One region of the Pseudonocardia nematodicida genome, then DNA from elsewhere that is predicted to be linked to it. Evidence: riboswitches for the same ligand, from Rfam matches in the RefSeq annotation. Region 1 holds a riboswitch; the other holds the start of a gene.
What was found. Region 1 has a riboswitch for S-adenosylmethionine ahead of thrC (threonine synthase). Riboswitches for the same ligand answer to the same signal wherever they lie in the genome.
Positions count from the first base shown of each region.

Region 1 (3,978 bases):
CGAGGCCGTCGAGCAGGGCAACGGCGACGCGGCCACCGAGGCGCAGCGCAAGGCGGCGAAGGCCCTGGACAAGGCGGCCGGCAAGGGCGTCATCCACAAGAACCAGGCCGCGAACCGCAAGTCGGCCATGGCCAAGCGCCTGAACAAGGTCGGCGCCTGAGCCTTCGCACCACCGCACGACGGCGTCGCCCCGCTCCAGGGGCGGCGCCGTCGTCGTGTGTCGGGGTGTATCAGGACGCCTGGCTGGGCGGACCGGCACTCGCGCGGTCGTCGCTCGCGGTTCGTCCGCGCGGTGACGCCGACCGCCTCGTTCCGGCGCGCACCCCCGGCCCGTCCGGCGCCGGATCCGCCGAGATGCGGACGAGCGGGAGTTGTCGATCTCTGACGCCCGCTCAGGCGTATCTCGACGGGGATCGCGGACGATCCTCACCCGGCCGCGTGGTGACCACGTGTCCGCGCGCCGGTTCGGCGGACGCGCGCGTCATGGCGCGCGCGAGCTCCGGATCGGCGCGCAGACTCCGGATCACCGCGCGAACGTCGCGCCCGCTCGGCCGCTGCCGGCCCGGGCGCGCTCCGAGCCAGGGGCCGAGCCTGCGCGGTGGCCGGGACCGCGCGGGCCGGGCCGTGTCCGGCGGTGGGTGGGTCAGCGGGTGCTGCGGGCCGACACCACGGCGAGCACGGCGCGCTCCAGGGCGTACTCGGCGTCGGCCGCGACGCCCTTGACGTCCGCGTTGACCTGGGCCGTCGCCGCCACGGCGACCGCCAGCTGCTCGGGTCGCCAGTGCCGCACGACGCCCTGCGCCTTGCGGATCTTCCACGGCGGCATCCCGAGGTCACCGGCGAGCCGGTTCGGGTCCCCCCGCCCGGCCGAGCCGACCTTGGCCAGCGTGCGGACCGAGTCCGCGAGCGCGTCCGCGATCAGGACGTGCGGCACGCCGAGCACGAACGCCCAGCGCAGCGCCTCCAGCGCGCCACGACGATCCCCCGCGACGGCCGCGTCCGCGACGGCGAACCCGGACGACTCGGCGCGGCCCCGGTGGTAGCGGCGCACCCCCGCCTCGTCGATCTTCCCGCCGGTGTCGGAGACGAGCTGGCCAGCGGCCGAGGCGAGCTCGCGCAGGTCCGAGCCGACCGCCTCGACGAGCACCGCCAGTGCCCCGCCGGTGATGCTGCCGCCGTGCCGGCGGACCTCGGCGTGCACGAAGTCCGAGCGCTCGTCGGCCCGGGTGATCCGGTTGCAGGTGGTGACCTTGGCCCCGGCCTTGCGCAGCAGGTCCAGCAGGGCCTTGCCCTTCGCCCCGCCGGCGTGCTGGGCGACCAGCACGATGCCCTCGGCCGGATCCTTCACGTACTCCGCGACCGCGGCGACCATGTCCTTCGTCGCGTCCTGGGCGTGCGTGAGCACGATCACCCGGCCCTCGGCGAACAGCGACGGGCTCAGGTGACCGGCCAGGTCCCCCGGTACGACCTCGGAGGTCCGGAACCGGCGCAGCTCGGTCTCCGGGTCGTGCTCGCGCGCCTGCCGGACCAGCTCCGACACGGCCCGTTCGGCCAGGAACTCCTCGTCACCCACCACCAGCTGCAGCGGGGCGGGCGGGCCGGTGTCACGCGTCCTGCTCACGGAACCCATCGTGGCCCAGACCCCCGACAGGCGGTGAGCCGCGTCCCGATCCGCGAGCATCGGCTGGCCAGGACCACCCCGGCTCCCGTACCGTCCGCGTTGCTCCGGTGATCTCGATCCCGGGCGGACAACAACATATGGCTCATCCAGAGGGGCAGAGGGAACGGCCCGTAGAAGCCCCGGCAACCGGCGTCGCACGACGATCCGCCCACACCGCACGCCCGCGGTGAGGACGTCGACGAACACGGTGCCAATTCCGACCCGCCTCCTCGGCGGGACAGATGAGGAGATCACGTGACTCTCACTGCTGCGCCCGAAACGACCTCCGGCTACGACCTGGGCTCCGCCCGGGCGCTGTCCTGCCGCGAGTGCCGGAACGAGGTCCCGCTGGCCGCGGAGTTCGCCTGTCCGCGGTGTTTCGGTCCGCTCGAGGTGGCCTACGACTTCCCGGCCGTGACCCGCGCGTCGATCGAGGCCGGTCCGACGTCGATCTGGCGCTACAAGGACCTCCTGCCGGTGCCCTCGACGGTGCAGGAGCACCCGAACACCGAGCCGGGCCTGACCCGGCTGATCGAGGCGAAGAACCTGGCGAAGGCGCTCGGCGTCCGGAAGCTGTGGGTCAAGGACGACACCGGCAACCCCACCCACTCGTTCAAGGACCGCGTCGTCGCCGTCGCGCTGGCCGCCGCGCGGGAGCTCGGCTTCTCGGTGCTGTGCTGCCCGTCGACCGGCAACCTCGCCAACGCCGTCGCGGCCGCCGCCTCCCGCGCCGGCTGGGACTCGGTCGTGCTCATCCCGTCGAACCTGGAGCAGCCGAAGATCGTCACCACCGCGGTGTACGGCGGCACGCTGCTCGCGGTGGACGGCAACTACGACGACGTCAACCGGCTCGCCACCGAGCTCGCCGCGGAGCACGAGGACTGGGCGTTCGTGAACGTCAACGTCCGGCCGTACTACGCCGAGGGCTCGAAGACCCTGGCGTTCGAGGTGGCCGAGCAGCTCGGGTGGCGGCTGCCGGAGCAGGTCGTCGTCCCGATCGCGTCCGGCTCGCAGCTCACCAAGATCGACAAGGGGTTCACCGAGCTCGGCAAGCTCGGCCTGGTCGAGCCGACGCCCTACACCGTGTTCGGCGCCCAGGCCACCGGCTGCTCGCCCGTCGCGACGGCGTTCGAGGCCGGGCACGATGTCATTCAGCCGCAGAAGCCGGACACCATCGCCCGCTCGCTGGCGATCGGCAACCCGGCCGACGGCCCCTACGTGCTGGACTCGGTCCGCCGCACCGGCGGCTCCATCGCGCAGGTCACCGACGCCGAGATCGTCGAGGGCATCCGGCTGCTCGCCCGCACCGAGGGCGTGTTCACCGAGACCGCGGGCGGCGTCACGGTCGCGACCACCAAGAAGCTGATCGAGGCCGGGAAGATCGACCCGGACGCCGAGACCGTCCTGATGATCACCGGCGACGGGCTGAAGACCCTCGACGCCGTGTCCGGCGAGGTCGGCCCGACCGCCACGGTGCCCTCGACCAGCGCTGCCGTGCGGGAGGCGCTGGCCCAGCGCGGCTGACCCCGGGGCGGGCGGGTACGAGCACGGCGAGGGCACATCCCCGGACCGGGCGCACCGCGGCGCGTGCCGACCGCCGGGCGGTCGCACCGCCCGGGCACTCTGTCCGGCCGACCGGGCACATCGTGCTCGGCGGCCGGGCGCGCGCCGGCCCCGTCCGCCCGGTGCCAGCTGCGGAGCGCCCCGGGCGACCAGGCTCAGCCCGGCCGGGTCGTCGCCCGTGATCGCGACGTCACCGGACTCGTCGGTGCGCCCGACGGCGATCCCGGCCCCGTGCAGCCGGTCCATCAGCTCCGGGTTCGGGTGGCCGTAGGTGTTGTCGGCACCGACCCCGATCAGCGCGGCGCGCGGCGCGACCGCGTCGAGCAGCCGCGGGGTGAAGGTGCGCGAGCCGTGGTGCGGCATCTTCAGCACGTCGGCGGACAGGTCGCTGCCGGAGGCGAGCAGGTCGTCCTGGGCCGCGAGCTCGATGTCGCCGGTGAGCAGCACCGACCCGGCCGGCGTGGACGCGTGCAGCACGACCGAGCCGTCGTTGAGGGCCGTGCCGTCCTCACCGTCCACGGAGGACGGCGGGTGCACCGGCCCGAGCACCTCCAGGCGCAGCTCCGGCCACTCCAGGACCGCGCCGCGGGTCAGCCCGACGAGCGGTGCGCCCGCCGCCGCGGCCCGCCGCTCGAGCCGCGCCAGGCGTGCGACCGGTTCGCGCACCGGGCCGACGGCGACTCCGGCCACCGCCCGCCCGCGCAGCGCACCGGCGGTGCCGCCGTCGTGGTCACTGTGCATGTGCGTGATCACCA
Region 1 is NZ_JBEDNQ010000009.1:332,913-336,890, reverse strand. Features, by position in the region: gene rpsT (30S ribosomal protein S20) at 1-160, shown strand, start outside; gene holA (DNA polymerase III subunit delta) at 644-1,630, opposite strand; SAM riboswitch class I at 1,761-1,909, shown strand; gene thrC (threonine synthase) at 1,916-3,184, shown strand; partial or broken gene WIS52_RS22205 (ComEC/Rec2 family competence protein) at 3,617-3,978, opposite strand, start outside.

Region 2 (3,978 bases), on a different contig from region 1:
GGTCCCACACCGTGACCCGGGCCGCCACACCACGTGGCCATCCCGTTCAGTGCTCGACCATCAGGAGACATGCATGACGACTGGCACCGTGAAGTGGTTCAACTCCGAGAAGGGCTTCGGCTTCATCGCGCCCGACGACGGCAGCGCCGACGTCTTCGTCCACTACTCGGCCATCGAGAGCAGCGGCTACCGCGAGCTCACCGAGAACCAGAAGGTGTCGTTCGAGGTCACGCAGGGCCCGAAGGGCCCGCAGGCCTCGACCGTCCAGGTCTGATCACGCTTCACCGCTGATCCGCGACGGCTCCCCCGCAACTCTGCGGGGGAGCCGTCGTGTTTCCGGGACTCACGCCCTGCCGGTCGGGACGTACGCAGGCAGGGTCGCCTCGACCGCGAATCCACCCCCGTCGACGGACCGGTGCGCGATCGTCCCGCCGATCAGCGCCACCCGCTGCTCCAGCCCGCGCAGTCCGCGCCCCGACCCGCTCGCGACGAGCGCCGGCTCCGGCGGCCGCTGCCCGGCCGAGCTCCCGACGCCGACCCGGACCGCGCCGGTTCCGTAGTGGACGGTGACCGTGACGTCGGCACCCGGCGCGTGCTTGCCGACGTTGGTCAGCGACTCCTGGACGATCCGGTAGGCGGTCCGGGCGACCGTCGGGCTGATCCCGGCCGGGTCGCCGTCGACGTCGAGCCGTACCGCGCCGAGGCCGGTCGTGTCCCGGACCAGGTCGGCGATCTCGCCGGGCGGGCCGACGGAGTCCCGCGCCGCCGGGCGCGGGCTGCCGTCGGAGTGCAGCACCCCGATCAGGTCGCGGAGCTCCTGCAGCGCCCGCGTACCGGACTCCCGCACGCCCTCGGCGGCTCGTCGCACCGCCTCGTCGCGCGTGCTCGCGCTCAGCGCCGAGGCCTGCAGCACCATGCCGCTGATCCGGTGGGTGACGACGTCGTGCATCTCGGCCGCCAGCCGTCGTCGCTCCTCGGCGCGGACCTTGCCGGCGATCAGCACCTGCTCGCGCTCGGCGCGCTCCGCCCGGTCGCGCAACGACCGCTCCAGGCGGGCGCGCGAGTCGAGCCACAGGGCGGCGACCGCGGGCAGCAGCGTGCCGAGCAGTCCGAACGGGGTCACGTCCCAGGCCGGGGCCCAGAGCCGCGCGGCGAGCACGGTCAGCAGCGCGACGACGGGGTAGGCGATCCGTGGCCGCCACGCCAGCACCAGGTAGATGACCACCGCGGGAGCCGCCCGGGGGAACGACATCGGGCTGGCCGGATCGACCGGCACGAGCAGGCCGGGTGCGAAGGCCTCCGACCAGGCGATGGCCAGCGACGCGGCGACCGTGAGGGCGACGACCGCGGCCGGGACGACCCGCAGCAGCGGCAACGACAGGCTGACCAGCAGCGGCAGGACCAGTCCGGCCCAGGGGCCCAGCACCCCGTCGGTGGGCGGACCGGCCAGGTACACCCCGATGTCCGAGACGGCGAACACGACGCTCCCGGCCACGAGGACCCACAGCCGTGGCTCGCGCCGCGACGATACGGCGTCGTCGGTCGTTCCGGTCGTCACGAACACCAGCCTCCCCTCGGACCGATCGGACCGCTCCGGCCCGCGTCACCTGCACCCTCGCCGCCCGGCGGGCTCCGGGGGGATCACCGTAAGTCGACAGGGAACGTCGCCATCGGTCGCGGGCCTCGCTGCGATACTGCGTCACATGATCCGGCTGGTGCTGGTCGACGACGAGCCGATGGTCTGCGCCCACCTCACGACCATCCTCGAACAGGCCGACGACATCACCGTGGTCGGCAGCGCGCACGACGGCGCCGAGGCCGTCGAGGTGGTGCTGCGCGAGCGGCCCGATCTCGTCCTCACGGACCTGCGCATGCCCGGCGTCGACGGGCTCACCGCGATCGAACGGATCGCGGCGATGGTGAGCGCGCCCCCGGTCGTCGCCCTGACCACCTTCGACGCCGACGAGTACGTGCTGCGCGCGCTGCAGCTCGGCGCGGCCGGGTTCCTGGTCAAGACCACACCGCCGCAGGACCTGGTCGGGCTCGTCCGGGTGGCCGCCGACGGGCACACGGTGCTCTCCCCCGAGGCCGCCCGCCGCCTGGTGCACGCCTCCACCGGGCACCTCGACCGGTCGGCGAGGGCGCGGGAGCGGATCACCGGGCTCACCGATCGGGAGGTCGAGGTCCTGCGGTGCCTCGGCCGTGGCATGAGCAACGCCGACGTCGGCACGGCGCTGCACCTGTCCGAGGCGACGGTGAAGACCTACGTCTCCCGGATGCTGGTCAAGCTGGACTGCACCAACCGCACCCAGGCCGGCCTGCTCGCCGTCGAAGCGGGGTTGTGAGTCTCCGGCAGGTCCGTGCTAGCGTCCCGCCCGAAGGTCATGAGTGCCAGCGCGTAGCCCCGGCTTGCTGGCCGGCAACCCTCCACCACGGTGGGGTGCCCCGGGTGAGGACCTGACCGGCGCGACACCCGCGACCGGTAAGCGTGGACTCCCCGGAGGCCGGTTCATGACCGCTGCACTGCTGCCCGTTCCTTCCCTCGTCACCGCGACCGACACCCTGCCGCGCGTCGTCGGCGACGAGCTGCGCGTCCCGCTGGTCGACGGCCGGTCGGTCCGGTACTGCGACCTCGACTCGGCCGCCTCCACCCCCGCGCTCGACGCGGTCGCCGCGCACGTCGCCGAGGTGCTGCCCTATCTCGGCAGCGTGCACCGCGGCGCCGGCTACACCTCGCGGGTCTGCACGTCGTTGCTGGAGAACGCCCGCGCCGACGTCGGCCGGTTCGTCCGGGCCCGCGCGGACGACTGCGTGGTGTTCACCCGCAACACCACCGACGCGCTCGGCGTGCTGGCCCGCGCCGTGCCCGGCCCGGTCGTCACCCTCGACCTCGAGCACCACGCGACGCTGCTGGCCTGGCGGCACGGCGGGCACCGGGTCGTGCGGGCCGGACGGACCGTCGCCGACACCCTCGACGCGCTGCGCGCCGAACTCGCCGCCCGCCCCGACGCGGCGCTGGTCGCGGTCACCGGGGCGTCCAACGTGACTGGCGAGATCCTCCCCGTGGCCGAGATCGTCGCGATCTCGCACGCCGCCGGCGCCCGGGTCTGCGTGGACGCCGCCCAGCTCGCCCCGCACCGCCGCCTCGACCTGGCCGGCTGGGGCGCGGACTACCTGGTGCTGTCCGGGCACAAGATCTACGCGCCCTACGGCGCCGGCGTACTCGTCGGGCGCCGGGACTGGCTGGACGCGGCCACCCCGCACCAGGCCGGCGGCGGCGCCGTCCGGTCGGTCACCGTCGACGGCGACTCGACCTCGGCCGAGTGGCTGCCCGCACCGCAGCGGCACGAGGGCGGCACCCCGAACGTCCTGGGCGCGGCTGCGCTCGCCGCGGCCTGCCGCGCGTTGGAGCCGATCATCGATGACGCGGTGCCGGCGCACGAGCGGGACCTCGGCGACCGGCTGCGCGACGAGCTCGCCGGGGTGCCCGGTCTGCGGGTGCTGTCGCTGTTCGACTCCCCCGTCGACCGCACCGCGACCGTCAGCTTCACCCTCGGCGACCTGCCGCCCGGGCTGGTCGCGGCCGCGCTGTCGGCCGAGCACGGGATCGGCGTGCGCGACGGCCGGTTCTGCGCCCACCCGCTGCTGGAGCGGCTCAACGGCGGCGCCGACGCGGTCCGGGCCTCGCTCGGGCTGCGCACCCGCGAGTCCGACGTGGACCGGTTGGTGAGCGCGCTGCACGCGCTGGCACGGCGGGGTCCGCAGTGGACGTACGCGATCGTCGACGGGCGGTGGGCGCCGACGCCGGACCCGCGGCCGCTCGACCCGTTCGCGGGGACGCGGAGCGGCTCGGACGCACCGCTCCCGCCCGGCTGCGGGGGCTGAGCGGGCTCACTCCCCTTGCAGGCGCGGGATGCGGTGGACACGGCTACCGCGGACCCGCCCACACCGGACGAATCTCCGCCGAGATACGTCTCA
Region 2 is NZ_JBEDNQ010000012.1:123,276-127,253, forward strand. Features, by position in the region: gene WIS52_RS25745 (cold-shock protein) at 74-274, shown strand; gene WIS52_RS25750 (sensor histidine kinase) at 344-1,558, opposite strand; gene WIS52_RS25755 (response regulator transcription factor) at 1,704-2,345, shown strand; SAM riboswitch class IV at 2,381-2,495, shown strand; gene WIS52_RS25760 (aminotransferase class V-fold PLP-dependent enzyme) at 2,512-3,885, shown strand.
Region 2: linked by a shared signal. The riboswitch ahead of WIS52_RS25760 (aminotransferase class V-fold PLP-dependent enzyme) and the one ahead of thrC (threonine synthase) in region 1 are both predicted to bind S-adenosylmethionine.